Regions from separate parts of the Fictibacillus sp. B-59209 genome, predicted to be linked through region 2. Evidence: riboswitches for the same ligand, from Rfam matches in the RefSeq annotation. Region 2 holds a riboswitch; each other region holds the start of a gene.
The links. A riboswitch is a leader RNA that binds a small molecule or an ion and turns the genes downstream of it on or off. The one in region 2 is predicted to bind thiamine pyrophosphate.
Positions count from the first base shown of each region.

Region 1: another riboswitch for thiamine pyrophosphate. It lies ahead of thiT (energy-coupled thiamine transporter ThiT); the one in region 2 lies ahead of thiC (phosphomethylpyrimidine synthase ThiC).
Region 3: another riboswitch for thiamine pyrophosphate. It lies ahead of thiD (bifunctional hydroxymethylpyrimidine kinase/phosphomethylpyrimidine kinase); the one in region 2 lies ahead of thiC (phosphomethylpyrimidine synthase ThiC).

Region 1 covers NZ_JARMMC010000018.1:257,894-269,977, reverse strand. The annotation lists gene rlmN (23S rRNA (adenine(2503)-C(2))-methyltransferase RlmN) at 1-571, shown strand, start outside; gene P4361_RS14185 (Stp1/IreP family PP2C-type Ser/Thr phosphatase) at 578-1,342, shown strand; gene pknB (Stk1 family PASTA domain-containing Ser/Thr kinase) at 1,343-3,337, shown strand; gene rsgA (ribosome small subunit-dependent GTPase A) at 3,327-4,220, shown strand; gene rpe (ribulose-phosphate 3-epimerase) at 4,222-4,869, shown strand; TPP riboswitch at 4,893-5,000, shown strand; gene thiT (energy-coupled thiamine transporter ThiT) at 5,073-5,645, shown strand; gene P4361_RS14160 (thiamine diphosphokinase) at 5,642-6,283, shown strand; gene spoVM (stage V sporulation protein SpoVM) at 6,381-6,461, shown strand; gene rpmB (50S ribosomal protein L28) at 6,555-6,743, opposite strand; gene P4361_RS14145 (Asp23/Gls24 family envelope stress response protein) at 6,975-7,337, shown strand; gene P4361_RS14140 (DAK2 domain-containing protein) at 7,353-9,029, shown strand; gene sdaAB (L-serine ammonia-lyase, iron-sulfur-dependent subunit beta) at 9,123-9,785, shown strand; gene sdaAA (L-serine ammonia-lyase, iron-sulfur-dependent, subunit alpha) at 9,807-10,694, shown strand; gene recG (ATP-dependent DNA helicase RecG) at 10,691-12,084, shown strand, end outside.
Region 2 covers NZ_JARMMC010000020.1:12,873-21,096, reverse strand. The annotation lists gene P4361_RS16485 (SDR family oxidoreductase) at 112-744, shown strand; gene P4361_RS23280 (hypothetical protein) at 809-961, shown strand; gene P4361_RS23275 (hypothetical protein) at 1,008-1,103, shown strand; gene P4361_RS16480 (sterol desaturase family protein) at 1,108-1,725, shown strand; gene P4361_RS16475 (DinB family protein) at 1,813-2,283, shown strand; gene P4361_RS16470 (hypothetical protein) at 2,396-2,536, opposite strand; gene P4361_RS16465 (glycosyltransferase) at 2,686-4,041, opposite strand; TPP riboswitch at 4,249-4,360, shown strand; gene thiC (phosphomethylpyrimidine synthase ThiC) at 4,481-6,250, shown strand; gene P4361_RS16455 (hypothetical protein) at 6,247-6,471, shown strand; gene P4361_RS16450 (hypothetical protein) at 6,536-6,913, shown strand; gene P4361_RS16445 (sugar phosphate isomerase/epimerase family protein) at 7,071-7,826, shown strand; gene P4361_RS16440 (SDR family NAD(P)-dependent oxidoreductase) at 8,188-8,224, shown strand, end outside.
Region 3 covers NZ_JARMMC010000008.1:335,577-347,660, forward strand. The annotation lists gene P4361_RS07090 (FdhF/YdeP family oxidoreductase) at 1-474, shown strand, start outside; gene P4361_RS07095 (APC family permease) at 614-1,963, shown strand; gene P4361_RS07100 (spore germination protein) at 2,078-3,577, shown strand; gene P4361_RS07105 (Ger(x)C family spore germination protein) at 3,574-4,791, shown strand; gene P4361_RS07110 (hypothetical protein) at 4,766-4,939, shown strand; gene P4361_RS07115 (endospore germination permease) at 4,942-6,036, shown strand; gene P4361_RS07120 (YecA family protein) at 6,068-7,024, opposite strand; gene P4361_RS07125 (DUF4349 domain-containing protein) at 7,176-8,009, shown strand; gene P4361_RS07130 (IDEAL domain-containing protein) at 8,059-8,289, opposite strand; gene P4361_RS07135 (hypothetical protein) at 8,408-8,659, opposite strand; TPP riboswitch at 8,814-8,919, shown strand; gene thiD (bifunctional hydroxymethylpyrimidine kinase/phosphomethylpyrimidine kinase) at 9,061-9,867, shown strand; gene thiM (hydroxyethylthiazole kinase) at 9,864-10,661, shown strand; gene thiE (thiamine phosphate synthase) at 10,674-11,342, shown strand; gene P4361_RS07155 (hypothetical protein) at 11,412-11,654, shown strand; gene P4361_RS07160 (ArsR/SmtB family transcription factor) at 11,771-12,084, shown strand, end outside.

The DNA of each region.
Region 1 (12,084 bases), on a different contig from region 2:
GATTGGTGAACCTTTCGATAACTACGAAGGACTGATCAAGTTCCTAAAAGTAGTAAACCACGACAAAGGTCTGAATATCGGTGCAAGGCATATTACGGTTTCCACAAGCGGAATCGTGCCTTACATCTACAAATTTGCTGATGAAGGAATGCAGATCAACTTTGCGGTATCCCTTCATGCTCCGAATACTGAAATCAGAAGCAGGCTCATGCCGGTCAACCGCATGTATCCAATGGAAGAACTGATGGAATCAATTCGTTATTACATCAAGAAGACCGGGCGCCGGATTTCTTTCGAATATGGTCTTTTCGGCGGTGTGAATGATCAGGTTGAACATGCTGAAGAACTGGCAGATCTGATTAAAAACGTAAAATGCCATGTAAACCTGATTCCTGTCAACTATGTACCGGAACGTGATTATGTCCGGACACCTAAGAAGCAGATCTTCAAATTTTTAGATACGCTAAAAAAACGGGGTGTCAATGCTACCCTACGCAGGGAGCAGGGACATGATATTGACGCAGCCTGCGGGCAGTTAAGAGCGAAAGAGCGTCAGGAAGAGACGAGGTGACGTAAATTGCAGTATGCCTTTAAAACAGATACTGGTAGAGTTCGTCAGCATAATGAAGACAGCGGGGGAGTGTTCACAAAAGGTGAACACTTTCTTGCCCTTATTGCGGATGGCATGGGCGGACATAAAGCCGGAGATGTTGCCAGTTCCAAAACAATCCAGTCATTTGAGGAAGCCTGGAACGCTTCTTCAGAAGAAATTTCGGAGACTCCTGTAAAGGCTGAAGAGTGGCTTTTAGAAACCGTAACACAGACCAATTTGGATCTGCATCAGTATGCAAATAAGAATATTGACTGCAGCGGGATGGGGACAACGCTTGTCGGAGCCCTTTGCACACCTTCCTATTTAACGATTTTACATATCGGTGACAGCCGCGTTTATTATTTTTCTGAAAAAAAGCTGATTCAAAAGACCGAAGACCATACCCTCGTTAATGAGCTGGTGCGGTCAGGGCAGCTATCGGAAACAGAAGCGGAAAATCACCCTAGAAAGAATGTGATTTTGCGGGCCCTTGGAACGGATGACCATATTGATGTGGATATTCAAACGATTTCCTGGGGCGAGGGAGATATCGTTTTGTTATGTTCAGACGGCCTCTCCAACAAAGTAACCCGCGAAACGATGGAAAACATACTGAATGATGACAACCTCTCGTTGGAAGATAAAGCTGATCGACTTGTGAACCTTGCAAATGAGGCCGGAGGAGAGGATAATATCACGATTGGACTCGTCCATTATACGCCCCAGACACCGGAAAAGGGAGTAAGTTAAATGATTGGCAAGCGTATAAGCGGCCGCTATAAGTTGCTTGAAGTCATCGGTGATGGCGGAATGGCAATCGTATACCGTGCCAAGGACTTAATCCTTGACCGGGATGTTGCGGTTAAAATACTTCGATCAGAGTTTTCAGACGACGAGGAGTTCATCAAACGATTCAGAAGAGAGGCTGAAGCGGCAACGAGTCTCGCCCATCCTCACATCGTAAGCATATTTGATGTGGGAGAGGAAAATAACGTGTACTTCATAGTCATGGAGTATGTAAAAGGGAAAACGTTAAAACAATACATCAGGGACCACGGCCGCCTGTCTGTTGAAGAATCCATACAGATTATCAGGCAGATTGCCTCAGGAATGGTTGCAGCTCATGAGCATGGGATCATACACAGAGATATCAAGCCCCATAATATCTTAATTGATGAGCATGGATTGGCAAAAGTAACAGACTTTGGGATCGCTCTCGCCATCACATCCGCAACGATTACCCATACGAACTCAGTGCTTGGATCGGTCCATTACTTCTCTCCGGAACAGGCGCGAGGGGGAGTGGCCAATGCAAAATCGGACATCTATTCCCTAGGTGTTGTGCTGTTTGAAATGCTGACAGGCAGGGTTCCGTTTACAGGGGAATCACCGGTATCCGTAGCCCTCAAGCATCTTCAGGAGGAAGTTCCCGAGCCAAGGAAAATCAATCCGGAAATTCCGCAGAGTGTTGAAAATATTATTCTTAAAGCACTGACAAAAAATCCGGTGTACCGGTATGACAGTGCTCTTGAAATGATGGACGACCTGGATACGGCGCTCTCTCCTCACCGTCTGCATGAGCAGCGGTGGAGCAATTTTGATGATGCCGCAGATGCTACACGGATCATGCCTCCGGTATCCTTGAACAAAGCAGTCGAAAAGCCAGCTTCAAATCTAAAAGAAACCGCTGAACCACCGGCCAAAAAGAAGAAAAAAAGTTGGTGGCTTGTACTGCTGATTTTACTGCTTTTGCTCGCAGGTGCTGGAGCGGCTGCCTTTGTGGTCATGCCTGGATGGTTTAAAGTGAAAGATGTTTCTGTTCCCAATGTTATCCACAAAGATTACGAATACGGGTTTGAACGGCTCGCAAAGCTCGGTTTTAACGTCGAGCGGAAAGAGCGCTTCGATGAAGATGTGGAACAGGGGAAAATTATAAAACAGAATCCTGATCCCCATTCTATGGTTAAAGAAGGCAGCACGGTTACACTTTTTGTTTCTAAAGGCTTTAAGAAAGTGGACATGCTGGATCTTACCGGAATGGGTGAAGATGCTGCACGAGACCTCTTAAACGAAAGAGGCTACGATAGCAAGAACATTGAGACCATACCGGTGGAATCAGAGGAAACTCCTGAGGGTGAGGTCGTCTCACAAAGCCCGGATAAAGGGGAAAAAGTCAATCCGAGCGAAATACAGGTGATTCTTCGTGTCAGTACTGGCCCGCCTTCGATTCAGCTTGAGAACTTGTCAAATTCCTCGAGGGAAGATGTTGAGAAATACATCTCGCAGGAAGGGCTTAGAGTCAACTTTACAAAAGAGTACTCTGATACCGTAGAAGAAGGAAAGGTCATCTCGCAAAAACCTTCACCTTATACGAATGTCAAAAAAGGTTCTACGGTTGATGTCGTTATTTCAAAGGGCAAGAAACCAGAACCGAAGCCCAAACCAAAGCCTGATAATCAGGAAGACATCACATTTAATAATAAAATAACGGTTGAAGTTTCAAAGGGTGATGAGAATAAACAATTCCAGGTCAGAATTGTTTACAGCGATGCCAAAGAGGAAAATGCTGTTTTCGTAGAAGAAGAAATTTCCCAGACGAAAGAGTATATGGTGCCTTTGACCGTCTCGCCGGACCATGATGCTTCCTATACCGTTTATTTAAATGGGAAAGAGCAGGCATCAAAAACATTTAATTATCAAGATGCGAAGGAAGGTAAATTCAAAGGAGCGAACAATGGACAATAAGACTGAAGGCAGAATTATTAAATCAGTCGCAGGATTCTATTATGTACAATACAATGACAAAGTCTTTCAATGCAGAGGCCGGGGCAATTTCCGTAAAAAGAAAATTACGCCTGTGGTCGGAGATTGGGTCGTATTTGAATCCTCCAACCCGACAGACGGATACATTATGGATGTTAAGGAAAGAAAGAACGAGTTAAACCGGCCGCCAATTTCAAATGTTGACCAGGCAATTCTCGTTTTCTCTGCCGTCCGGCCGGAATTTTCAAGTTCGCTGCTGGACCGTTTTCTTGTTCATATCGAAGACAATGGCATTCAGCCGGTGATCTGCATTACGAAGATGGATTTGATTGAAAGTGCAGAGTATCAGAAGGAAATCGAAAATTACATCGCTGCTTATAAGAAGCTCGGCTATGAGGTCATTCCAACCTCTGCGATGTCGCTTGCCGGCATGGATGACATCAAACCGATATTTAAAGGAAAAACGAGCGTCTTCGCAGGACAGTCCGGGGTAGGGAAGTCGTCTCTCTTGAATGCGCTGATGCCTGAACTCATGCTGGAGACGAATGACATATCAGATCATCTTGGACGCGGAAAACATACAACGAGGCATGTTGAACTCCTTCCTTTTGAAGAGGGCTTGATCGCAGACACTCCTGGGTTCAGCTCCTTGGACTTTGTAGAAATTGAAACCGAAGAGCTCTCCTACAACTTCCCTGAGATGAAACAGAGGGTATCACAATGCAAGTTTCGCGGCTGCACTCACAGCTCTGAACCGAAATGCGCAGTAAAAAAAGCAGTGGAAGAGGGAGAGATCCCATCGTTCCGCTATGAGCATTATCTTGAATTTTTGCAGGAAATCAAGGATCAAAAACGGAGGTACTAGCATGGTAAAAGTTGCGCCTTCCATTCTTTCCGCAGACTTTTCAAAGCTCGGTGAAGAAATTAAGGCAGTGGAAGAAAACGGTGCTGATTATATCCATATCGATGTGATGGATGGGCATTTTGTGCCGAATATTACGATGGGACCTTTAGTCGTTAAAGCAATCAGGCCGCTCACTGAACTGACATTTGATGTCCATTTAATGATTGAAAACCCTGACCGGTATATCCCGGAGTTTGCAAAAGCAGGTGCTGATATCATTACTGTTCATGTTGAAGCATGTCCGCACCTTCATCGGACCATTCAATTAATTAAAGAGCAGGGAAAAAAGGCAGGGGTCGTATTAAATCCTGCTACTCCTGTTGAAACCATTCAGCATATTTTGGCTGATATAGACCTTGTACTCATCATGTCTGTAAATCCAGGCTTTGGTGGACAATCCTTCATCCACGCTGTGCTTCCAAAGATTGAAGTATTATCTGCGAGGATCAAGGAGCAAGGCTTGAACGTTGAAATTGAGGTGGACGGCGGCGTGAATGCAGAGACTGCCCGTCTTTGTGAGAAAGCTGGAGCTACCGTACTTGTAGCGGGATCAGCCATTTATGGGCAAAAAGACATAAAGGGTGCAATCCGTACCATTCGTGGTGTATAATATATTAGAGAATAATTGAAAAAAGTAACCACAGGGGGAGTCCCATACAGGGGCTGAGAGGGGAGTACACTCCCGACCCTTTGAACCTGAAGCAGGATCATGCCTGCGTAGGAATGTGGAGTCGCTGTTGTTAACGCTAAGCAACCGTCATTCACATGCCGGTTGCTTTTTTCTTTTCTTAATGAGTTTAGGAGGAGATTGATTTGAGTAAAAAAATTATGTTTTTGACTGAAGTGGCGATGATGTCAGCGTTGGCTATCATACTTAGTTTTGTTCAATTTAAAGGGCTTTGGGCAAATGGAGGCTCAGTTTCATTGGAGATGCTGCCAATCTTTTTAATGGCATTCCGCAGAGGGGTCCCTGGCGGAGTATTAACTGGTCTGATTGTCGGGATGGTTAAAATCCTGGTTGATGGAACTGCAGGATACAATCCCGCTGGTTTGATCCTGGATTACCCTCTCGCGTTCCTATTGGCTGGATTTGCCGGGGTGTTTAAAGTCAGTTCGGCAAGCCAATCTAAAAGGAGGATCTCAGCGATTGTGGCAGGCATCGCCTTCGGAAGCCTGCTCCGTTTGGCCTCCCATGTTGTATCAGGAGTCATATTCTTTGCATCATACGCCCCAAAAGGCATGAACCCTGTCCTGTACTCCATTGTGTATAATGCCTCATACATGATCCCGGTTGCTTTGATCACTGCAGCAGCTTTTATTTTCTTGACAAAAACAGCACCGCGGCTGCTGCACAGGACCGATCCAAGAGTTGTTAACGCGGCATGAAAATTATCATTTTAGCAGGAGGTCCGGAAGAAAGGCAGCCGGACCTCTCTTTATTTGCCGGCGAAAAGGCAGTCTGGGCGGGTGTTGACCGCGGCGTATTCTACTTGTTGAAAAAAGGAATCATACCTGGCTGTGTATTTGGAGATTTCGATTCTGTGAACAGAAGTGAGCGTGAGTGGATGGCTTCATTTAACCTTCCTTCATTTGAGTATGACAGTGAAAAGGATAAAACCGATCTAGAGCTGGCCCTTGATTGGGCACTGGAGCAAAAACCGGAACAGATCCTGCTAATGGGTGTTACGGGCGGGCGCCTGGATCATGAATTGGCCAATATCCAATTGCTCCTTCATGGACTCGAAGCCGGAATTAACATTGAAATATGGGACAGGCAGAATAAGATTGCCTTATCAGCACCAGGACCGCATATCATACAACAAGAGCCGGAGTTCTCTTATGTCTCATTCCTTCCATTTAACGGACCTGTTACCGGCCTGACTCTAAAAGGGTTCAAATATCCGCTTCAGGATCAATACTTGCCGATGGGTTCTACTCTCTGCATTTCCAATGAGCTTGTAAATAAAAGTGGTACTTATTCATTCTCGGGCGGCATATTAATGTTGGTAAAGAGCCATGATTAATATTTTATGCGTCGGGCCGCATGGTACTATTTTTATAAAAGCGAATATATTTATTAGGGAATGTCTTATTTTTCAAAGGGCCTGGAGGAGGGGTATGATGAAATTTTACACCATTAAACTGCCTAGGTTTTTAGGGGGATTTGTACGTGCGGTTTTAGGTTCATTTAAAAAAGGATAATCACTTCCATCCAAAAGAAAAAAGCACCCTTGATGGGTGCTTTTTTCTTTTGGAAATTAAAAAACAACGGGGATGCCGTTGTCTTAAGAGCGATTAAACGCGTTCAATTTTTCCAGATTTAAGGGCACGTGCAGAAACATAAACACGTTTAGGCTTCCCGTCAACCAAGATGCGGACTTTTTGAACGTTTACTCCCCAGCTCTTTTTAGATTTGTTCAATGCGTGGGAACGCTTGTTTCCTGTTTTAGGTCCTTTACCAGTAACGTAACATTTGCGTGACATAATTGTACCTCCTTTATAACAGTAAAACTGTATCATATCAGTCGTATGTTAAATACTAACCTATAGTAGCATGACCACTAAAGAAAAGCAACAAATGATTTTTCGCATTTCAAGTAAAAAGGCTTGACACAGCTTTGTGACTATTGTCAAATGGAGTTGTCCTTTCATAAAACTTAATTTTATAGTAAAATGAGGTTTAGCCATAATTGATTGATTAAAGGGGGATTCATCATGTCCATCGAAATGAAGAATAAATACGGCCAGATTGACATTTCTACGGAAGTGATCGCTACTATTGCTGGCGGCGCTGCTATTGATTGCTACGGAATTGTAGGCATGGCTTCCAGGAAGCAGTTAAAGGATGGTATTACCGAACTTTTAGGACGTGACAACTTCTCCCGGGGGATTGTGGTTCGGCAGGAAGAAGATGAAGTACATATTGACATGTATATTATTGTAAGCTACGGAACAAAGATTTCTGAAGTAGCCCATAATGTACAGACAAAAGTGAAATATACCCTCGATCAAATGCTGGGTCTCTCAGTAGATTCTGTTAACATTTTTGTTCAGGGTGTAAGGGTAACAACCCCTTAGTTAGGAGGAAAGTTCGTGTCTTTAACAGTTTTAGACGGTAAAAAGTTTGCGGCCATGGTTGCATTGGGAGCCGCAAACTTATCAAAAAACGCAGCAATGGTAGATGCCCTTAATGTTTTTCCTGTGCCAGATGGGGATACAGGAACCAACATGAACCTTACGATTACTTCTGGTGCAAAAGAAGTTCAAAACAACATAATTCCCGATATCAGTAAAGTCGCGAGCTCTTTTTCCCGAGGCTTGCTCATGGGGGCAAGAGGCAACTCCGGGGTTATATTATCCCAGCTTTTCCGTGGTTTTTCAAAATCAATCGAAGGAAAAGAAACCATTACTTCGGCTGACTTTGCAAGAGCATTTGAGAACGGAGTAGAAACAGCCTATAAGGCTGTGATGAAGCCAATCGAGGGAACCATTCTTACGGTGGCTAAAGATGCGGCAAAACGTGCCGTTAAGGCGGCCAAAAAAAGTGATGATATCCTTTTCGTCATGTACGAAGTTGTAACGGAAGCCAAAGCTTCCCTGGACAGAACACCTGACTTGCTTCCGGTATTGAAAGAAGTAGGCGTTGTTGATTCAGGCGGACAAGGCCTTCTGACGGTTTATGAAGGCTTTCTTTCCGCGCTGGAAGGAAAGGACCTTCCTGAAATTTCTCCGCAATCGCCTTCTATGAAGGAAATGGTTAATGCCGAGCACCATAAAGCACAGCTTCATATGAAAACCGAAGACATCCATTTCGGATACTGTACAGAGTTTATGGTGAAATTCGAACCTGAGAAATTAAAGAAGGCGCCTTTCAGTGAGGAAGCATTCCGCAATGAATTAAACGAGCATGGCGATTCTTTGCTTGTTGTTGCCGATGATGATCTTGTAAAAGTTCATATTCATACGGAACAGCCGGGCAACATGCTTACCCTTGCTCAGAAACATGGTAGTCTGATCAACATTAAAATTGAAAACATGCGTGAGCAGCATACTGCTATTTTGGAATCTGAGACACATGTGCCCGTTAAGATGCCTGAAGCTAAACCAGAGAAAAAAGCATATGGCATCGTTACCGTAGCGATGGGGAGCGGCATTAAAGAATTGTTCACTTCACTCGGTGCCGGTTACGTTATTGAAGGCGGACAAACGATGAACCCTAGTACCGAAGATATCGTCAAAGCCATTGAAGAAGTGAATGCTGAAAAAGTAATCGTACTTCCGAACAACGGAAACATTGTTATGGCTGCAGAGCAGGCAGCATCCATCGTCGGCCAGGATGTAATCGTCGTACGCTCTAAAAACGTTCCTCAGGGAATGGCGGCTCTGCTTGTGTTTAACCCTTCAGCCGAATTGGAAGAAAATCAAAAGAAGATGACAGACGCGCTTTCAAGCGTAAAATCCGGACAGCTTACATTTGCTGTAAGAGATACTGCCATTGATGGCGTCGAGATTTCAAAAGGCGATTTCATGGGGATCTTGAACGGCAAGATCGTAGCTTCCATGCCGAATAAAGATGAAGCGGTTCAGGAGCTTGTAAAGGAAATGATTGATGAGGATTCTGAAATCATCACCCTGATTTCCGGTGAAGATGCATCGGATGAAGATACGAAACGTTTAGTTCAGTTTATCGAGGAATCTTTCCCTTCTGTAGAAGTGGAAGTTCATGAAGGCAGCCAGCCGCTATATCCTTTTATTATCTCAGTTGAGTAGGTAAAATGTTCTCTCCATTATTGTTGAGTTATGATACAGTAATGGAGGGAATATTTTTTATGTCAGCTATATATTTTTATCGGAGGGACATGAATGAAATACAAAAGTGTTTTTGATATAATCGGGCCGGTCATGATTGGGCCTTCAAGCTCCCATACAGCAGGAGCTGCACGAATCGGGAGGGTCGCCCGCCACCTGTTTGGCAGGAAGCCAGAATATGCCCATATTTCTTTTTATGGTTCGTTTGCAAAAACGTACCGCGGACACGGGACTGATGTGGCCATCGTTGGCGGAATCCTTGATTTTGATACTTTTGATACTAGGATTGTGGATGCGCTTTCATTGGCAGAAGAGCAAGGTATTGATATAAAGATGAGCGAGGAAGATGCACTGACCGATCATCCCAATACCGCAAAGATCATTCTTGGTGACCAGAATGGAAAAATTGAAATGGTTGGGATTTCGATCGGCGGAGGGAAAATAGAGATAGTTGAGCTTAACGGTTTTGAATTGAAGCTGAGCGGAAACCATCCTGCAATGCTGATTGTTCATAACGACAGATACGGAGCCATCGCAGGAGTTGCAAATATTCTCGCCAAGCATCAGATCAATATTGGCCACATGCGGGTTTCACGGAAAGAAAAAGGACAAGAAGCTCTCATGATCATTGAAGTAGACCAAAATATAGACCCGGTACTCATCGAGGAGATTGAATCGCTGCCAATTGTTCAGCAAGTGGTAAAAATTAATGAGTAACCTTGAAAGGAAGTAGTAAGTATGTTTCGTAATGTTGCCGAACTAGTGGAACTTGCCGAGGCAAAAGAATGCAAGATTTCAGATATCATGATTGAGCAGGAAATGGAGTTTACGGGCCGGACGAAAGATGAAATCATCAGCCAGATGGACAGAAACTTAAAGGTGATGGAAGAAGCTGTTGAACGAGGAATAACGGAAGATGTTAAATCTCATTCCGGATTGACTGGCGGGGATGCCATCCTCCTTCAGAATTATTTAAAAAGCGGGAAAAGCCTTTCAGGTGAGTTCATGCTGGATGCAGTCAGTAAAGCTATCGCAACCAATGAAGTCAACGCGGCTATGGGAACCATCTGTGCTACCCCTACAGCAGGCTCAGCAGGAGTGGTTCCTGGAACGCTCTTTGCCTTGAAAGATAAATTAAATCCGACAAGAGAGCAGATGGTCGCCTTTTTATTTGCTTCTGGAGCTTTCGGATTTGTAGTCGCCAACAATGCTTCTATTTCAGGTGCTGCCGGGGGCTGCCAGGCAGAAGTCGGATCAGCGACCGGTATGGCAGCAGCGGCCATTGTTGAGCTAGCTGGCGGGACACCTTCACAGTCCGCAGAAGCGATGGCTATCGCTCTGAAGAACATGCTCGGGCTCGTTTGTGATCCTGTTGCAGGCCTTGTAGAAGTACCTTGTGTAAAGCGGAACGCCATGGGAGCAAGCAATGCAATTGTTGCTGCTGATATGGCGCTCGCAGGAATCAAGAGCAGGATTCCGTGCGATGAAGTCATCGATGCGATGTACAAGATCGGGCAATCCATGCCGACAGCACTGAAAGAAACAGCGCAAGGAGGTTTGGCGGCTACACCAACTGCCCGGGAGCTTGAAGCGAAAATATTTGGAATAGCCCTGGATAAAAAATGAAGCTTAACGAATTAAAAGTGACAGAGATCAATGGGATTGGTGAGAGCAAATCAGAAGAACTGAAAGAGCTTGGGGTTGTCTCAGTGATGGATCTGCTTGAATATTTGCCGTTCCGCTATGACAATCATCAGCTGAAAGATCTGGCCGATGTTAAACATGAAGAGAGGGCAACAATCGAAGGGAAGGTTCACAGCGAACCTTCTCTCCGTTATTTTCCAAGAAAAAAATCAAAACTCAGCATCAGGGTGCTGATCGGACGTTATTTAATAACCGCTGTCTTTTTTAATCAGCCATATTTAAAAAAGCAGCTGACACCTGGACAGACGGTTACCCTCACAGGAAAATGGGATGCTCATAAAATGACCCTGACCGTTAATGACATTAAATTTGGACTGCAGCCGCAAGATGAAAGTATCGATCCCATCTATCCGGTCAAGGGAGAGATGAGCGTGAAGCAAGTAAGGCGGTTGATCAAACTCGCCTTCAACCAATATGGTGAGGAGGTTGAGGAAGTGCTTCCGAAGGAGAGTTTGGAGTCCTATAAGCTTTGGCCGAGAAAACAAGCGCTATACAGCCTGCACTTTCCGCAGAGTTTTGAACATTTAAAACAGGCACGCCGCCGGATGGTATATGAGGAATTCCTGCTTTTTCAGCTTAAGATGCAAATGTTTAAAAAGATCAACCGTGAACAGTCTGCCGGAGAAAAACTGCATTTCAGCATGGATGATGTCAACAGGTTTGTTACTTCTTTGCCCTTCCCGCTGACGAATGCCCAGCAGCGGGTCACTCATGAGATTTTAAAGGACATGTCATCTCCCCACAGGATGAACCGCCTTCTTCAAGGAGATGTCGGATCTGGCAAAACAGTCGTTGCAGCCATCGCTCTATTTGCAGCTTTTTCCTCAGGAAGCCAAGGAGCTTTGATGGTACCGACTGAAATATTGGCGGAACAGCACTACCATTCGCTTCTCCAGCTGCTTGAACCTCATCAGATTAAGGTGGAATTGCTGACAAGTTCTGTGAAAGGGAAAAGACGGGCAGATATTTTAGCAAGGCTTATAGAGGGAGAAGTGGATGTGTTAATTGGTACACACGCACTCATTCAGGATGAGGTTGTATTTCATCAATTAGGCCTTGTCATAACTGATGAACAGCATCGTTTTGGCGTCAAACAGCGCCGGGTGCTTCGCGAAAAAGGACAAAGTCCGGATGTGCTGTTCATGACAGCAACCCCCATTCCGCGAACGCTTGCAATCTCCGTGTTTGGAGACATGGATGTTTCTGTCATCGACGAAATGCCAGCCGGCAGAAAAGCCATCGAAACCTATTGGGCTAAACATAACATGCTTGACCGTGTTCTAGGTTTTGTACAGAAAGAGCTTGATCAAGG
Region 2 (8,224 bases):
GAGAGGGAATGGAGCATTAAAATCCCCGTTTGGAAATGAGAAAAATACAGACTAAGTTAGGTTTGAAGAGGGTAAGTATCGTTAATAGTAAGCGGGAAGGGAGCTGTAAAAATGAAAGTATTAGTCGCAGGAGCAAACGGAACTACAGGAAGATTAATTCTGCAGGAACTAAAAAAAGCAGGACATGAAGCCAAGGCGATGATCAGGAAGAAGGAACAGGCCCATGATCTGGAAAGTTTAGGAGCCGAAATCGTGCTCGCTGATCTCGAAGGAGATGTCTCTGAAGCAGTAAAAGGCTGTGATGCGGTTATTTTTGCGGCTGGTTCCGGTTCGAAAACGGGTCCGGATAAAACGGAAGCAGTTGATCGGGATGGTGCGATCAACATAATGGAAGAAGCTGAAAAACAAAAGGTGAGAAGGTTTATTATGCTGAGCAGTATGGGAGCAGGAACTCCTGAGAAAGGACCGGAAGAGCTGCAGCATTATTTAGAGATGAAAGGGGAAGCGGATGACCGGCTTGAATCCAGCAGGCTCCATTATACGATCGTCAGGCCAGGTGCGCTCACCGATGAACAAGGAACAGGCAAAATTAATATTGGTCGGAACTTGGGGAGTGGGAGTATTGCCCGCGCCGATGTGGCCAAAGTGATAGTAGCATCCCTGGATCTTGAAAATGCAAATCATAAAATCTTTGAAATTCTTGAGGGTGATCAGCAAGTAGCTGATGCTTTAAAATCACTGTAAAATGCTTTTATGAATGTGCGAAAGCCGGCCGGCATGGCTGGCTTTTTTAGTTATAAAATAAAATATGGATGAGCTGAAGGACAATGCCCAGGAATATGCTGCTTTTGACTGGAACCTTCAGCAGAAGCTTGCGGGCTTATCACACAATCCGATCTATCACCTGATCATTAATAGTTTTAAAGAGGTTTATCTGCGTCTGGCAAAATCTTTTTTTTGAAAATCCGCTCCATCGTTCCGCTTCAAGAAAATTTTATAATGAACTATTGAATACATTTTTAAAAAGAGATGCAGATGCCGCAGGGAGCCTTACGAAGCAAATGATGGAGGACAGTTTGCGATTGTGGAAAACAGGAGGGTGAAATGATGAAGAGTAAGGGATTGTATCAGGACTTTTTCCTGCATTTAGACATTTTGGTCATGTCATTGATTATGTTAGGAATGGCTGTCTTTGTAGTGGCGTCCGGTATTAGTTGGCTGGCGGTTCTCTGCTTTCTTCTGGGGCTTGTTGCCTTTATGTTCAGTGAATATTTCACTCATCGCTTTTTATTTCATTTAAAAGCACCTAAAAATCCTCTGTTTCTTAAATTTTTAAAGCGGTTACATTATGATCATCATAAGTTTCCAGATGACCTGAAACTCCTTTTTCTGCCAATCTGGTACAGCATTCCCAGTCTGTTTGTGCTTTCGGCCCTATTTTATTTTATAACGGGCTCCATTTTAATCAGCTTGCCATTTGCGGTCGGACTCGTCTGTATGCTCCTCGTTTATGAATGGAAGCACTATGTCGCGCACCGGCCGATCAAACCTAACTCCAGATTCGGCAAGTGGCTGAAAAAGACACATACGCTTCATCATTATAAAAATGAAAACTACTGGTATGGAGTGTCCACTCCATTTGTGGATGTACTATTTGGTACGTTGAAGGATGAGAAAAGGGTAGAAATGAGTCAAACAGCAAGGGATCTTGAAAAAAGAGCGTAATTGAGCCAGATCTTTTAAATCTGCTTTTTTAGTGGATTTTTTGTTACAGTAGAAAAGAAGATAAAGATATTCGAGGAGATGATCATAATGAATCAGTACCTTTACAAGCAGTTTGAAATGACAAGAGGATTTTTTCTGAAAAATGCCAGCGCAGTTCCCGCTGAAATGGCTGATGTTCAGCCGGAAGGATTCAACAATACCATCCACTGGCACATCGGACATGTCTTAACCGTAACTGAGCAGTTTCTTTTCGGTTTTCCGAAAAAGTCAGCTCATCTGCCCGAAAACTATGTAGAATTGTTTGGCAAAGGAACAAAGCCGGCAGACTGGAAGGGAAATGTTCCATCCGTTGAAGAACTGGTCACTCAGCTGCAGGATCAGCTCGTACGAATTAAAGACATCCCGGAAGAAGCACTGGATGAAAAATTGAAAAAGCCGTTCCTTGGTCTGGAAACGTTCCGTGAACTAGCAAACATGGCTGTTTTTCATGAATCCAATCATTTGGGACAGCTGCACGCTATCAAACTTCTTATTGAACGCACGGTCGTTAAAAACTAAGAAAACCCAGAGAGCAAAAAACGGCTCTCTGGGTTTTTTATGGGTGGAATTTCAAACACAGACACAAGTGAAAAGTAAAGAACGAAACAGTGTTCATCATGAACAAATGAAATTATGAATGAATCACTGAATGCAGAAAATCGATATCATTTTTTATCTGTTCTTTCAGAAATCGGTCTCTGCAACGTAAATATTCATCCGTAAGCATGGCGATTTCCTTCATGAACAGCATAACCTCTGTTTTTTTTAGCATAAGTTAACCCTGCCCTGCACGTTTAGAATATGGAACAATTCTTCCTGATACTTTATTCCTCTTTATCAGTCAAAATAAACTAATATGTGCTAATTTTTTTGCCTCGTTCACAAATCTTTCAAGAAAACCACATTTGGGATAAAGCGTGTTTATGCGGCAGGGCGGGAGTCTGCCTGGTATTCACGGCCTGTTCTAGATACTTTATTCCAGTCCCGATTGAAGAAATAGGCGATGCTTCCATAAGCAACACATACCATTGTCACTATCCTGAAAATAAAGATATCAAAAAGAATAGTTGCTAAAAGGGGGTATGTGTCTTTTTCCTGAAAAGCGTAGCCATGATATTCTCCCATTCCGATGGCCACCATATCGTATACAAGGCCGAAAATAAAGATGTACAAAACATAGATGAGTACATATTCAAGAACGGACGAGTGCAGGGCGAATCCGTCAACGACAAAGATACTGGTCATAAAATAAACCGCGAGTGTACCGGAAATAAAAGCTTCAAAAATATAGAAAAAGGAAACAGAGCTCGTAAACAGATTTTTTCCAAGGAATGATCTGAAATGAATGACACAGTCAATGAATGCTTTTTGCCAGCGGACCCGCTGTTTGAACAGATCCCATAGGTTTTCAGGAAGCTCGGTATAGCATACGGCATCAGGTATGAAAGTAACCTTTTTGTTCTTATCACCAGAAATGTGGCGCTGAATCTTTAGAGTGATATCGATGTCTTCTCCAATCGTCGTCCGATAGCCGCCGACGTTGAGCAGCACCTGCTTTCTGAAAATACCAAATGCACCTGAAATGATTGAGAGCGCTCCAAACCTTGCATGGGAGACCTTCGTAATGTAGAAGGCCCGGAGGAAATCAAGCGCCTGTGCTCGAATCAGCAGGTTCGTCCCACGTAATGTCAGCCCTGAGAATGGATTCTTCGTTTTTGTCTGAAGCACATGAACCATGCCGCCAGCAGCGACCACATTTTGCTCTTCGAAAGTTTCATTGATGGCCGGCAGGGAATGGTCTGTCATGATGGTGTCTGCATCAAGAGTTACAACAAGTTCATTGCTAGAATACTCAATGCCTGCATTGAGCGCATCGGCCTTTCCGCCGTTCACTTTATCAAGCACATAAATATTGGGATAGAGCTCGGACTTGTAAAATTCGATCACTTTCTTATGTTTTAGCTGGTTGAGCGGGAGTTTTGAGCTTTCTTTTAGTTGTAATAGCTCATTAAGTTTTCCAAGTGTAGCGTCAGTTGAACCGTCATTAATATAAATGATATCTAACGAAGAATAGGTTAATGTTTTCATGTTTTCAACGGATGTTGCAATGATTTTCTCCTCATTGTAACAAGGAATTAGTATACTGACACTTTTTTCAAAAATCGGTTTTGGCAGATACCGTTTTTTTCTTTTTTGAAATAAGGGAAGGCAGTTAAAGGAATGAATGATTGGAAAAGCGATAGAAAGAAAGAAGAAAAAAAGTACTGCATATTCCACTATGATTGACCTCCTTTTATGCTTCGTTAAAGTAAATCATGACCAAAACACCTTTTCAATGGCAAACAAACAAGTTGGACTTTTCTGTCAATTGAAAGCCTATACATATTTTGGCGGCTAAACGACTACAGTGAATAAATACCTGTGCCAAAAGACGGATTGTGCATGAAAAGCAGAGAAGCTATGATTACGTTGAAAACAGAATACGTTTTCTGCTAGGGGAGCCCGTCAGTCGGGCTGAGAGAAGAGAGAATAAGCTCTTTGACCCTTTGAACCTGATCTGGGTTATACCAGCGTAGGGAAGTAGGAGTCGAAGTCATATATACATATCGTATATTTTTCTTTGTCTATCCTATCGGGTTCTTCTTACTAGAACCCGATTTTTTTATGCTGTGTGTAACTTTGGACTCAATTTTTGAAAAAACGAGGAGGAAGTTGCATGAACGTACAGAACGAAAGCAAGGTCTCATTAAAATCACAATTTCCAAACAGCACCAAAGTGTATAAGACCGGATCCCGTCCCGACATCCGGGTGCCAATGAGAAGGATCAGTCTGGCGGATACACAGACAGCAGGAAGAGATGAGAAGAACCCGCCCGTCGTCCTTTATGATACGAGCGGACCTTATACAGATTTGAATTATGCTGCAGATGTTGAAAAAGGACTGCCTTTGCTGAGGGAAAATTGGGTGAGAGACAGGAACGATACAGAGCAATACGATGGGCGCGGAATTAAACCGGAGGACAACGGCTACAGACAGCAGTCTCATGCGGGTCATGTGTTTCCGGTTCGCCCATTTAAGCCGATGCGGGCAAAAGGTGGCGGAAATGTTACTCAGATGCATTATGCGAAAAAAGGGATCATCACGCCTGAAATGGAATTCATTGCGATCCGGGAGGGGCTTGAGGCCGATTTTGTTCGAAGCGAAGTGGCGAGTGGGAGGGCCATCATCCCTGCCAACATCAATCACCTGGAACTGGAACCGATGATTATCGGAAAGAACTTTCATGTGAAGATCAACGCGAACATCGGAAACTCTGCTGTGACTTCGTCTATTGAGGAAGAGGTTGAAAAAATGACATGGGCTACCTACTGGGGAGCGGATACGATCATGGATCTGTCTACAGGAAAAGACATCCATACGACCAGAGAGTGGATCATCAGAAACTCTCCGGTCCCTGTGGGCACCGTTCCGATCTATCAGGCGCTTGAGAAAGTGAACGGGATAGCGGAGGATTTATCCTGGGAAGTCTACCGTGATACACTCATCGAACAAGCCGAGCAGGGAGTCGATTATTTTACGATTCATGCCGGTGTGTTGCTGCGGTACGTGCCATTAACGATCAATCGGGTCACGGGCATCGTTTCACGGGGCGGATCTATCATGGCGCAATGGTGTCTCGCTTACCATCAGGAAAACTTTTTATATACTCATTTCGAGGACATCTGCGAAATCTGTAAAGCGTATGACATCTCCGTCTCATTGGGTGATGGATTACGGCCTGGCTCGATTGCGGACGCCAATGACGAAGCACAGTTTGCAGAACTGGAAACGTTGGGAGAGCTCACAAAGATCGCCTGGAAACATGATGTGCAGGTCATGATTGAAGGACCGGGGCATGTGCCGATGCATCAGATCAAGGAGAACGTAGATAAGCAAATGGAGATCTGCCATGAGGCGCCCTTCTATACACTAGGGCCTCTGACGACAGACATTGCGCCTGGGTACGACCACATCACTTCTGCAATTGGGGCTGCTATGATCGGATGGTTCGGAACGGCTATGCTTTGCTATGTGACGCCGAAGGAACATTTGGGGCTGCCGAACAAGGATGATGTCAGGGAGGGAGTGATCGCTTATAAGATCGCTGCCCATGCAGCAGATTTGGCAAAAGGCCATCCAGGAGCATTGAAGAGGGATAATGCTCTCTCAAAAGCTAGATTTGAATTCAGATGGGAAGATCAGTTTAATCTATCATTGGATCCTGAGAAGGCAAGGGGTTACCACGATGAAACCCTCCCTGCACAAGGTGCAAAAACCGCTCATTTTTGTTCCATGTGCGGACCGAAATTCTGCTCTATGAGAATTTCACATGATCTAAGAAATATATCTGCACAAGAACTTTCGGGTCAGGAAAAAGATGTAAAGGAAGGAATGCGGGAAAAAGCCAAGGAATTTCATGACAAAGGCTCGAATATCTATTCATGAGCACCATTTCTATCCTTCGTGAAAGAATTGCTCTGCTGGAAATGCAGCTGCAGGAGATTCAGAGAAAATGCCGCCACGTATTTCTCGAAACCTCAGACTCCGATGAACGCATCTGTATGAGATGCAGCTATACAGAAAAAATCCTGTACAGGTTCCCTGAAGAAAGAGCAGTGGTGCCTGACACCATTTATGCGCATAAACGGTGCCTGGCACCCAAATAAAGCATAGAAAACACCGCTCTTTGGCAATGATAATGGAAAAGGAAGATTCAGGGAGGGATTTATATTGGGTACAAATTGGCTGCAGACTACATTAAACTGGACTGAGCAAAGAGTGGGGCAAGCTTCTGATGGATTCAGGGCGATCCTCGGAAAAATCAAGAACGAGCCGGCGATGTCGGTTACTGACCTGGCGACCTTCATCATGCTTCATCCTGAGACCCATAAAGAGAGAAGCGATTTTCTCGGACTTACGTATTACACTTATTCATTGCATCTGGGGAACGTTGATCTTCTTCTGGAAACAAAAGAAGGAAATGAGCATAAGGTTTTAGAATGCAGAGTAGATGAAAATAATCAGGTGATCTCCCATTACCGTTCCTATGATGCAAAGGCCAAAGAACGCTTGGCCATTCCGTTAGACATCAAACAATATCATAATTAGAGTGAGATTCCCGTCTGCCAAAAGGCAGACGGTTTTTTTACTGTGTAGCGTGTTATATTTTAAGAATATTTCAAAAAATATTGTATGAAGCAATAATATTTATTAAGATAATCTCGAATCGTTTCGTGAAAGACTTTTAATAAAGGAGGAATTAGAAATGCATAAAAGAGGGTTGCAGCTTTACACGATAAGAGAGCTTTGTGAAAAAGATTTCATTGGCACACTAAAAGAAGTTTCATCGTGGGGGTATAATGGTGCACAGTTTGCCGGTTATTATGACACTTCAGCAAAGGTTTTAAAGCAGGCACTGGATGAGTATGATTTAAAACCGGCAGGCAGCCACATCGGCCTCGATCAGCTTGAGGGAGATGCACTCAAACGCCAGATTGAATACAATCAGTTACTCGGAAACGACTTATTAATCCTGGCATATCTAACGGAAGAAAATCGAAAGAATATAGAAGATTATAAACGAGCAGCTGAGATTTTAAATAATGCAGGGTATTTATTGAATCGCGAAGGGTTGAAATTAGGGTATCACAATCATGATTTTGAGTTTGTTGATCATGGGGGTGCTTCGGGTTACGATATTTTATTGAATGAGACCGATCCCTCACTCGTTTCCTTTGAATTGGATTGCTATTGGGCAGCCTATTCAGGCTATGACCCAGCTGAGTTTATGGAAAGGCTTGGCGAACGTCTTGTTACTTTGCATATGAAGGACATGGCTGTAAAAGGGACCGAAAAACAAAGCACGATTTTAGGAAACGGAGAGTTGGATTTACAGTCTATTGTCAAAAAGGGCAATGATCTGAATGTATCATGGTACATTGTGGAACAGGAGCATTTTGAAAAAGACCTTGTCACTACTGCAAAAGAAAATGCCAGGGTTCTTGAAGAACTACTAAGTTAGAAAACTTTTTTGATAAAAAGCAGGCTCCAACGAGTTGCTCAGCCTTAGCAGCTGGAAAGGATTCTGCTTTTTATTATTAACGGGCAAAACCGAAATAAGTGGGTATTTAATATGAAAAGGCTCTTTTCTAAAAAATTGTTGCTTTGGGAACATTTTTGTAAAGAACCTTCATTGCTAAGTTGATTGGAGTGCAAGGTGCGAGACTCCTGCGGGAGCAGCGGGACAGGTGAGACCCAAAGGTGCTTGCGCCGTGGGGCTCACCGCACGCCCCGCGGAAAGCGAGCATCCTGGAACGGAAATCAGCCACTCTCAAGAGCAACAAAGGTTACGAAAACAGCCTATGAAAAAGAGGAGGTAGATGATGAGTATCTATAAGAAAGAAGAAGGAAAAGTGGCCA
Region 3 (12,084 bases), on a different contig from region 2:
GAAGGAGGCATTTGCCCGACAGAAGACGGCAGGGGGCGGCTTTTTGCTATTGATCTGCCGGAACAGCGGCAGGGAAGAGGAGAATTTACCATTACGACAAGGAGAGGAAAACAGTTCAATTCCATGGTTTATCATAAAACGGATCCTTTTAACCAAGCATCCAGAGAAGACGTACTCCTTCACTTGAAGGACGTTTTAGAGCTTGGTTTACGGGAAGGAGAATCCGTTGTGGTTTACAATCGGCACGGTTTGTTTCGGGGCCGGGTGAAGATTGCAGACATAAAAAGGCGTAACGCCGCTTTATACTGGCCAGAAGCCAATTGTTTAATCCCTAAAGGTGTTTATGAAAGATCTGCTGGAATTCCGGAATACAATTCAGGAGCCTTGATTGAAAAGGCTGAAGTATTTTATGCCCAAAAAGACAAGGCATATAAAGAGAAAAGGCTGGCTGAGTCAGAATTAGATGATGATTAAGTTCTTAGTAGTATATTTGGATTTTTTTGAATACTATTACTATTTTTGAGCGTAGTGACAGATGATCCCGGCTATGATAAAGTTTTTAAAAGAAAGTCCTTCTAGAATAGACAAAAATAGTTTGGGAGTGGACAGAAAAGTGAACACAGAAGCAGGTCTCAAAAAAGACATCGGGCTTTCAGTGGCGATGTCTATTGTAATTGGAACAGTGATCGGATCAGGTATCTTTATGAAGCCTGGAAAGGTAATTGAGTATGCTGGAGGCTCCAATATGGCGCTGCTGGCATGGATACTGGGGGGACTCATCACCCTGGCAGGCGGCCTGACTATTGCAGAAGTTGCCACTCAAATTCCAAAAACAGGCGGGCTATACGTCTATATGGAAGAAGTATACGGAAAAGTATGGGGTTATTTAAGCGGATGGGTTCAGACGGTCATCTACGGACCTGCTGTCATTGGAGGGCTTGGACTCTATTTTGGCTCTTTGATCGCGAACCTTTTTGGATGGAATGAAAAGACCGGTCCATGGATTGGCATTATAACCGTTATTTTCTTGGCGGCCATTAATAGTTTCGGCACCAAGTACGGGGGAATTGTTCAGAACGCCGCAACGATAGGAAAGCTGCTGCCTATTATTTTAATTATTGTGTTTGGGATCTGGAAAGGAAATGAAGAGGTCCTGAATGCAGGCAGCGGACTAACAGGCGAGATTAGTATGGGAGCAGCCATATTGGCGACATTGTGGGCATATGATGGATGGCTGATGGTTGGTTTTGTAGCAGGTGAAATGAAGAACCCTGCAAAAATTCTTCCTAAAGCCATCGTCGGCGGTATTCTTGTTGTCACAGCAGCTTACCTCCTTGTAAATGTAGCGATGTTTCATGTACTTCCTGCAAGCACGATCGTCGACCTCGGCGAGAACTCTGCAGGTAGAGCAGCTTCCTTATTATTCGGAGATATTGGCGGAAAGCTGATTGCTATTGGAATCGCCGTTTCTATTTTCGGTTGTCTTAATGGGAAAATTCTGACGTTCCCAAGGGTAACGTACGCCATGGCTCAACGCAAGCAGCTTCCGGCATCCCGCTTTCTGGCTTCTGTTTCAGAAAAGTTTGGAACACCGATCCCTGCGACAGGGCTGCAAGTCGTGTTTGCCGTTATTCTGATGCTTGTTTCCAACCCGGATTACCTATCAGCCATGGCGATATTTGCAATTTATATTTTTTACATTTTTGCCTTCTATGCCGTCTTTTTATTGAGAAAGAGAAACAAAGAGAAAAAAAGGACGTACAGCGTTCCTCTGTTTCCGTTTGTTCCAGCGTTTGCGATCATAGGGGCTGGTTATATCGTGATTGCGACGATCTTTGATGATCCGAGGGACAGCTTAATTGCAATCGCTGTGACTTTGTTGGGCTTGCCGCTGTATTGGTATTTAAATAGAAATAAAGGCAAAACTTCAAGTGATGAATTCTTGAAACAACAAGCCAAATAATCGTCATTATCTATTTGCTCTGCTGAGTTTTCAGCAGGGCTTTTTGTTTTATCGAATAAAAAGGCAGCATACTACAGAAAATGAGAAGAAAACAAAGTGGAGGTGAATGAATGGATGAAGATCAGGAAACGTTTAAAACGACGGCCGATTGCAGGTTCAGAAGCTAAAGCTTATGAAAATATTGAAGTTTCTTTACAGATTCATGAAAACCTCGATCACTTGAAAAATATCTTAGGTGAGAGCATGGATGTGAAGATCCTGCCTTTCTATGAGAGACCTGTTCCGTTTGTCGTTTGTTTCATTGAAGGGCTCGTAAACAAGCAGCAGATTGATCTATCCATTCTTCAGCCTATACACGATTGGCAGGATTCTGAAGAGGATGTAACCCCTCAGAAATTGATTCAGCAGATTGAGGTTTCCGCTGTTGTCAACAAACATCAGCTGTTCGGACATATTATTACACCCATCTTAAAAGGGCAAGTGGCTGTCTTTGTGGATGGACTGGTCGTGGCTTATACGATCCCGCTGGAATTCTTTCCAACGAGAGGAATCGATGAGCCCGAGTCACAGACGACCGTCAGGGGTCCGCGAGAAGGGTTTATTGAAACCCTTCAAATTAACACGACGCTGCTGAGAAGAAGAATCTCTAACCCCCTGTTGCGCTTCAAGCCCTTGCAGATAGGAAATGTAACAAAAACGACGGCGCTTGTAGCTTATATGGAAAACAAAGCCGATCTACAAGTATTAAATGAAGTGATGAACAGACTGATCAATCTTGACACGGACAAAGTCTTTGAAGGAGGGATGATTGAAGAATTGATCGATGAAAATGGTTATACTCCGTTTCCGACGTTTCAATCATCAGAGCGTCCTGATGTAGCAGCAGCGGCAATTGCTGAAGGGAAAATAGTGATTCTGATAGAGGGAACTCCATTCGTTCTTATAACGCCTGTCACCTTTATTTCATTCTTTCAAGCAGCTGAAGACTACTACAGCCATTATGATCTTTCCATTCTTGTCCGGTTTGTACGGTTGATGTCTTTTATCATCTCCTTTTCGCTTCCCGCTGTCTATATTGCCGTTACAAGCTTTCATCAGGAACTGATCCCAACGAACCTGCTAGTGAGCCTTGCCGCACAGCGTGAAGGAGTTCCTTTTCCTGCTTTTTTAGAGGCGTTGATCATGGAAATTATCTTTGAAATTTTAAGGGAGGCGGGCATTCGAATGCCGAGGCCGATCGGTTCTGCCGTCTCTATCGTTGGGGCCATTGTAATCGGGGAGTCAGCAGTTGCTGCGGGTTTAGTATCACCTGCCATTGTTATTGTTGTCTCGCTTACTGCAATCTCAAGTTTCGTCTCCCCATACTATGCATTCAGCGGTGCGGCAAGGATACTCCGCTTTGCGTTAATGATTTTAGCGGCAACAATAGGAATTTACGGCATCATCATGTTCTATCTGGCCCTGTTTGTTCATCTATGTTCATTGACCTCCATGGGAAAACCTTATTTCACATCCCTTGCCCCATTTACAGACGAACAGGATGATACTCTTTTACGTCTTCCTTTCTGGTGGAAACAGACAAAACTCTATAAAAAATGGAAAGCAACCTCATGAAAAGACTAAAAATACTATTGATTATTACAATTGTAGTCACGTTCTGTTTAACTGGATGCAACGGGAGGCGCGAATTGAATGAACTGCTTATCGTTTCTTCCCTTGGAATTGACATAAGCAAAACCGGAAAAACAGAGGTTCATATTCAAGTTTTAAATCCTAACGGGGCAACTGGAAACCAGGGAGGGGCGGTATCAGGAGGGTCAGGAGGTTCTGTCTATACTTATTCTGTGAAGGGTTCTACCATATATGAAGGGATTGAAAAGGCAGGCAGGATACTTCCCCGGTATATGATGTTTTCTCATATTAACAGTGTGGTCATCGGTGAGAAATATGCGAGAAAAAAAGGGTTAAAGCCCCTTTTTGATTTTATGGAACGAAATCATGAGTTCAGAGAAACTGTTCCTATGTTTATAGCAAAGCATTCAACAGCAAAAGAAATCCTGACGATCTACACGCCAATCTTTAAAAATCCTGGTGAGTCGTTGAACAACCGCTTACAATTATCTTCTTTAACTACGGGACTGTCAGAAGGTGTATTGGAAAAAGATGTGGTACGGTGGAGATTTGGTGAACACAGGGATCCCGCCATTCCCGGTATTGAGATATTGGAAAGCTCAAAACAGGCTTCAGACACCTCCAATCTTAATAATATTCGAGCCAACGATAAAACCTTTCTGATTACAGGACTGGCCATATTTGATAAAGACAGGTTGAAGAGCTGGTTAACTGCGGAAGAATCTAAGGGATGGGCGATGATTTCAGGGAGAACGAAGGAGATCTCTGTTTTTACTCAAAAATGCGGGAACAAAAAAGGCCATCTTGCATTGGTAGCCAAGGAAATTAAAACAAGTGTGAAACCTATAGTAAAAGGGAATAACGTTTTTTTTTCCGTAGAAGTTAATGGTAAGGGTTACCTGCAGGAAGTGACATGCAATGTGAGTCTTGGTGACCCTGCAGAATTGGAGATTATTGAGAAGTTTTTGGCGGAAGTGCTGAAAAAGGAAGTGGTGAGCGCAGTGAATAAAGCACAAAAAGAAAAAACAGATGTATTCGGGTTTGGTCAGCTTCTATATGAAGATGATCCTGATTATTGGGAAACGAAGAAGAACGACTGGCCCAAAAACTTTGCAGAAGCCAAAATAAAGGCACGGGTAAATATTAAACTGGAAACGACAGGTGCTAGAATTGAAACCATCAACCAAGAAAAGTAAACGCAAATACCGTTATGTACTGGCTGGTTTCTGGATGTTTACCCTGCTTTACACGTTCAGTTATTTAAAGAATCATGACTTTCTTCACTTAACCCGATGGATCAATAACATGTTTGTACCGATTTACGAAATGTGGTTTGGAGGTTAACGATGAATCACACCTTGAATCGATGGCAGCTATTTCTATTAACAGTCAGCTTCCTGACAGGAAGTTCGTTATTGATGGCGCCCAATCTGACATCCTTTTATTCCAAACAGGATGCATGGCTGTCTATGATTACAGCCATAGCTATTGGGGTCCTGATTAATTCGCTTTGGATTTACCTTTTGTCGCTCTATCAGTATCAATCCATTTTTGACATAGTAGAAACGGTTAGCGGCAAATGGATAGGGAGCATTCTTTCGCTCATCATCGTATATTACTCCCTTCATTTGTGTTCGTATGTCGTCAGAAATGTCAGCAACTTCATGATTTCAAGCGTACTCCCGGATACGAACGCATGGACCTTTCAGGTCATGCTGATTCTTGTTTCTTTGTATTCGTGCTATTATGGGCTGAACAATATTGCACGAGTGAACGAATTCTTAAACCCGATCATGGCGGTTCTCTTTATTGCATCACTTTTATTAACGCTTAACCGGTTTGATATCAGATATTTTAAGCCGGTTATGGAGGAGCCGCTTACGAAAATCTTGCAAGGGGCTTATACGACGACCGGTTTTCCGTTTATTGAGGTCATACTGTTTGGCACCGTTTTTACCTATGTGAAGAAAAAGAAGAAGCTGATGAGAACTTACTTGAATGCGATTGTCGCGTCAGGAATTATACTCCTCATTACCATTATCGTAGCCATAGGCTGTGACGGCTACTACATGGTCAGCCGGACTACATTTCCTACATTTGAACTGATGCGCGCCATTAATATTGTTAAACTTTTGGAGCGGATCGAGATCCTGATTGCCGTTGTTTGGATAGTCGGGATTTTTGCCAAAATCGTAATCTGTTTTCTTGCTGCTATGATGGGACTGCAGCAGGTTGCCAAGCACCATTCTTATGGACCGTTTCTTCTTCCTGCGGGTTTGCTTGTATGGGCAATGAGCAACCATCAACACAGCAATACGATGGAATTTACCGATTTCGTCGCAAAAAACTGGACGCTCTGGTGGTTTACTCTATATATTCTTTTGATTGTGGTGCTGATCATTGGAGTAATCCTTAAAAAAAATAAGAGATCTGAACCATAAAAAGAACCCGCCCATTTGAGCAGGTTCTTTTTTAGTTTAAAGCCGTTTTTAGCTGACGGTATTTTGCAGACAGGCTGGATGCGGATGTGCCATACCGTTTGGCTACTTCAGGTTGTGTGGCAGACTCATTCAGGACGTCCTTGGTCGCCAAATAATGAAGAGCGGCTGCGTAGGGCTGTTCTTTACGGATAATTGGATTTTGTGTCTTGTTCCACACATTCCAAATTCTTTCTGCCTCATTGTAGATCTCCTCTGATGCGTTCTCTTTAAGCAAAGATAGAACTCTATCAGCCGGCTGCGGGACAGCGTCTTCATCAGCTGCTTTCTCTTGTTTCGACAAAAGAACTTGTAGAGCTTTAGGAAAATCATCTTTCAAGGTTATTTTCAAGTCATTCAGCGCATCTAAGCGGTTTTGCAATTCTCCCTGAGGAATCTCTGCAAAATCAATGTAAAATTCGTAATGTTCTCCAGTGTAGATAATAGAACCTGCTAGATTGCTTCCGTCGTGAGGAAGAATCTCAGAATTAAATTCGACCGTGTATTCCTGATCGGTCATCACATCTTGTAATAAAAAGGTATTTCGGTTCACTTTTGAGATCATTTTATAAACAGAAGGGAAACTCTTCTCCCAGTCTGCTATGATATCCAGGATTTCCGGCTGTTCTTTCCCTTTTTGCTCTTTAAGGTAATACGAAATTGGTGATCTGCCGTCCTTCACGTCAGAATGGAACATCAGCCAGCAAACCATCAGATTCGCATACGTTTGTTCTTCATCTCTTCCAATCTTGTATTTTTCTATGTAATTGCGTGTTTGGCTCCCCATTTCTTCATGAAAATGGTCAAAGGCAAACTTAGCTAAGCCTTCCTGATGGCGGCTCACTTCCACAATTTTGTTTAATTGAACGGTTGTGACCGATCGAAAACAGCAATTCTTATATTTTTTCCCGCTGCCGCATGGACACGGTTCGTTTCTTCCTACTTTGTTCATGTTACCCTCCGTACTTCACTGCTCTTGTTGTAAATAAATCACTTTGTAAATACTAGCATATTCGGGTGATATTGCAACTCAAAGCTATAAAATTACCATATATTGTAACGAACAGGTGCTTTGGGTCGTCTATAGATAAAAGGGGGACATGATGATGATAAAAAAGAGAAATCAACAGTTTATGGCCGTATGGGTGCTGATCGTTTTAGTTCTGGCGTCGTGCAGCAGCAAGGATGAAAACATGGCATCAAAGTCGTCTGAAGGGGGAAGCTCTTCCACCAGCATGAAAAGGGAATCCGCTAAAGAAGACAAGCAGCCTGCTGCCGACCAAGGACGAAAAATGATTTACACGAGTGAAATTATAATAAGCGTTCAAAACATTAAGAAGGCCCGGAGTGAAGTGGAACAACTCACAAAAAAAATGGGCGGCTATATCGTTGAAAGTGAATTCTTGTCTGAAGAAGAAGGGCAAAATGGGGGTTACCTGAAAATAAGAATTCCAAAGGAAGATTTTCTTGTTTTCACAAAAAAGGCAGGAGAATTAAGTTCTGGGAGCCCTCATGAAATCATAAATGGACGAGATGTTACAGAGGAATATACTGATTTGGAAGCAAGGCTGAAGGCAAAGCGCATTGTTCGTAACCGTTTGGAAAGCTTCATGAAAAATGCAGTAAAAACAGAGGATCTCCTTGCCATATCAAAAGAACTATCAGGAGTGCAGGAACAAATTGAAAAAATCCAGGGCAGAATAAACTATTTAGAGAATCAAAGCGATTTTTCAACGGTTACGGTCCATTTTGATGTGAAAAATATTGGGACGAAGAACAATAAAGAGCTGAATACCTGGGGAAAGTCAAAGACTTTATTTAAAGAGACGTGGAATAGACTGGTTCATACTATTTCCTATCTTATTATTGCACTCATTGGATTGTCGCCTGTCATTATCCTTTTCGTGGCTATTGGAGGAGCATGGCTTTACTTATGAAGAAAACAGCGTTCAAAAAAAGAAACCAAACCGTAAAAGGTTTGGTTTCTTATCCAAGGAATTTTATATATTCATCTGTCAGTTTCATGAACAGTTTTTCATCACGTTTTTCCAGGGCTTCATCTATTTTTTCTTTATAACGTTTCATCTGATGGGCGTGCAGCGACTCATCAAGGATCATCTGAGCAACCATATTAAAAGCGAACGGGTCATTTTTCTTCTGAAGTTTATATTTCACAAGATCGTTCATGTCTTTATTATACGATGTATTGTCTTTCATGCTCTATTCCTCCTTGAACTTTTTTGCAGAAGCTTGTAGGATTGAAAGCTCATGCGTTAATGGGTTTTTACTAGTATACTTATCAATGGTAATAATAGCAACAGTTTAATCTGAAAATTTAGTTTTTTTCATTTTGCTTCTCAATTTTTAAATCAGCCAGGACTTCATCTATAGAATGGAATTTTTTACTGTCCAGCTGTTCACCGCCTTCCATATCAAATACTTTTAATTCGTAAACATCTTCTGCAGGGTTATATTTGACTTCGACGGGATTGGTGTAATTTCTTGAGAAGGATTCTTCTGTTTGTGAATGACTGTAAACATCTTCTGGATTTTGTTTTAAATTTTGCAGTTTCTCTCTAATATTCATAATTTCTCTCCCTCCAGATTTTCTATCGGGTGTTGTATAAATAATGCCCGTATCCGTTCGTTTTTAAACACAGCAGCCTAACTTTTCGACAAATTTTATCCCTTGTTTGACGCTTTGGCCGCTGTCATATAGGATAGAAATAACATCATACATCGTATACCACTAGGGGAGCTTTGATTTAAAGCTGAGAAAAGAAATGTCTTTGACCCTTTGAACCTGATTCGGTTAATACTGGCGGAGGGAAGTGGCTTAAACTTTTATCAGCATTCATGTTTAAGCCGCCTTCTCTTCAGATGGCGGCTTTTTAGCGGTCGAAGGAGGTCATGTTCAGCTTCAGTGCACAGGGACCTTAACAGAACGGGCCACTTGCGCTCTTCTAGTGGTGAAAGGAGTTCTTCCATATGTTAAAAACACCAAAAGCATTAACAGTTGCAGGATCAGATTCAGGAGGGGGAGCAGGAATCCAGGCCGATTTAAAGACGTTTCAGGAATTGGGAGCCTATGGAATGTCTGTCATCACAGCTGTGACCGCACAGAATACATTAGGTGTTCAGGGGATCCACCCGGTACCTGTTGAGATGATCATGAAGCAGTTAAACAGCATAGAAGAGGATCTTCGTCCTGAAGCTTTAAAAACGGGTATGCTTTTCAGTGCAGAAATTATAGAAGCGGTATCTCATCATATTCGAAAGTATGAATGGAAAAACGTTGTTGTGGATCCTGTAATGATCGCGAAAGGGGGGGCTGACCTTCTGAGAAGGGATGCAGTAGAAGCCCTGAAAAAACAGCTGATTCCTCTAGCCTCGATCCTGACACCGAATATTCCCGAAGCTGAGCAGCTAACTGGAAGAAGCATTTCCACAAAGCAAGACAGGGAGGATGCTGCAAAATTTTTGCATGATTTAGGAGCAGGAATGATCGTGATCAAAGGAGGCCATCTCTCTCATGATAAAGCGCCAGTCGACTTGTTTTATGATGGCGAGAAGATGCATGAGCTGGAAGGAAGAAGGATTGATACACCGCAAACCCATGGAACCGGCTGTACGTTTGCAGCTGCCATTGCTGCTGAACTGGCACTTGGAAAAACCCCGTTTCATGCTGTAAAAACAGCGAAAACTTTTATTCAGGAAGCAATCAGCCACCCGCTTCATATTGGCAGCGGGCATGGGCCGACAAACCATTGGGCATACAGGAGGAATCAGGCATGAACGAACTGAGTGTGCTTTTAGAAGACATTAGAAAGAAAAAACCTCTGATTCATCACATCACTAACCAAGTAACGATGAATTTTTTAGCGAACGGCATCTTGGCAGCTGGAGGAAGCCCGATGATGGCTCATCATTATGAAGAGGCTGAAGAAGCCGTCATGGCAGCTGACGCACTGGTTTTAAATATTGGAACCGTTGAACCTGACTTAGTTAATGCAATGGTTTTGGCTGGAAAAAAAGCGAAGGAACTGGGCATTCCTGTCATTTTGGATCCGGTGGGTGCAGGACTTTCCCAATTAAGGAAGAAAGCCGTTGAAGAGCTGGTAGAAAAGGTTTCTCCCGATGTCATTTGCGGCAATGCTGCAGAGATCTCCTTTTTGTATGGAGGTGACTGGGGTGGCAAAGGGGTTGATGGTGAACTATTAGGAAACGATGATGAGCTTGCTTTGCATGCGGCCAGAAAGCTCGGTTCGGTTATTGTCATTACAGGAAAACAGGATGAAGTGAGTGATGGAAAGGAATGCATAGCGATTAGTGGCGGACATGAAATATTGTCTTACGTGACAGGGACCGGCTGTTATTCAACCTCTCTCATCGGTTTGTTTATGGCCAGATCTCTGGAAACCGGCCTTTCCTGCTGCCTGAGGGCCGCGGGCGCTTTGACGATGCTGGGAATCTGTGCTGAACGCGCTCAAGCCGTTTCGGCAGGACCAGGCTCCTTTCAGACAGCATTATTGGATGAGCTCTATCTATTAAACCCTGAAGACTTGAAAACGGCCGGCAGGTGGAGCTAAGGAGGCTTACAGATGGATTATAATACCCTTAAACAGCAGTTAAAAGTTTATTTTATTATGGGAAGCTTAAACTGCAGAGCTGAACCTGAACAAGTGCTGGAGCAAGCGCTAAAGGGAGGAGCGACGCTTTTTCAATATCGTGAAAAGGGCGAAGGGTGTCTATCACCTGATCAGAAATATGCCTTAGCTCTTAGCTTGCAGAAAATCTGCGGAAAATACCATGTTCCTTTTATTATTAATGATGATATCGATCTCATGATCAGCCTGAATGCCGATGGTCTGCATGTCGGGCAGGAGGATGGAGATCTCAATCAAATCCGCAGCCGCATCCCCGATAAAATTCTTGGCGTTTCGGTTCACAATGTTGAAGAAGCAGAAGATGCATTACGGGCTGGAGCAGATTATTTAGGAGTGGGCCCGATTTTTGATACAAGTACAAAGATGGATACGCGTGATGTTATGGGGTTTTCTGTTTTAAAAGAGCTAAGAGCAGCAGGGATTACAGCACCAATCGTGGGAATAGGCGGCATTTTTAGAGAAAACGCATTTGAAGTAATCGAAGCCGGAGCGGATGGAGTATCTGTCATATCAGCCATCAGCCAGCATGTGGATCCAGAGAAGGCGGCAAGCGGTCTGCTTGAACGGGTAGAGAAGGCATGGAAAGCAAGACCCATTAATTAAATAGGGATATGGCACCGAACAACCGTGTTCTTCGTACTATAAAAGAGTACGCAAGAAAGAGGTGCCACGATGAAAAAGAGAAATAAGATATGGGCGTATTCGGAAATGGTACTGCTGTTCCTCGGCTTTTTGCTGGCTCTATGGAATGGAATGTACATTAACAGTCCGGCCCTGTTATTCGGAATCTTAGCTGCAGTATTTTTGTTTCGTGCCATTGAACGATATTATTTCAAACTTAAAACAGAGTTTTTTTTCAATACAGCTATGGTATTAATCTTTATCCTATTGGCCGTTATGCCGCTATTAAAGTGACAGAAGCACAAGCTTCTGTCACTTTTTTTGATTAAAATTAGAAATGTTTGACAAAGATAAGCCTATCGTAATAAAATGATTTTACGTAAAATAAATTTTTTAAGTGAGGTGAACCAGTGAAAAAGAATGCATCGATTGAAGAGACGTATCTTGTAACGCTGCCTGAACAGGCTGCGGCTTTGCTCCATCCCATTCGTTCCGAGATGCTCAGTGCTCTAAAAGAACCGGCTTCTGCAACAGAAATAGCAAAGCTGCTCAATGAGTCACCGCAGAAGATCAATTACCATCTAAAGGCTTTAGAAAAAGTAGGGCTTGTTTTCAGAGCAGGAACGAGGAATGTGAGGAATTTGGTAGAAGTACTTTATCAAGCAGTGGCAAAAACGTTAATTTTTTCTGACTCTCTTGGCTTGTCACCGGAAACTTCACAGAA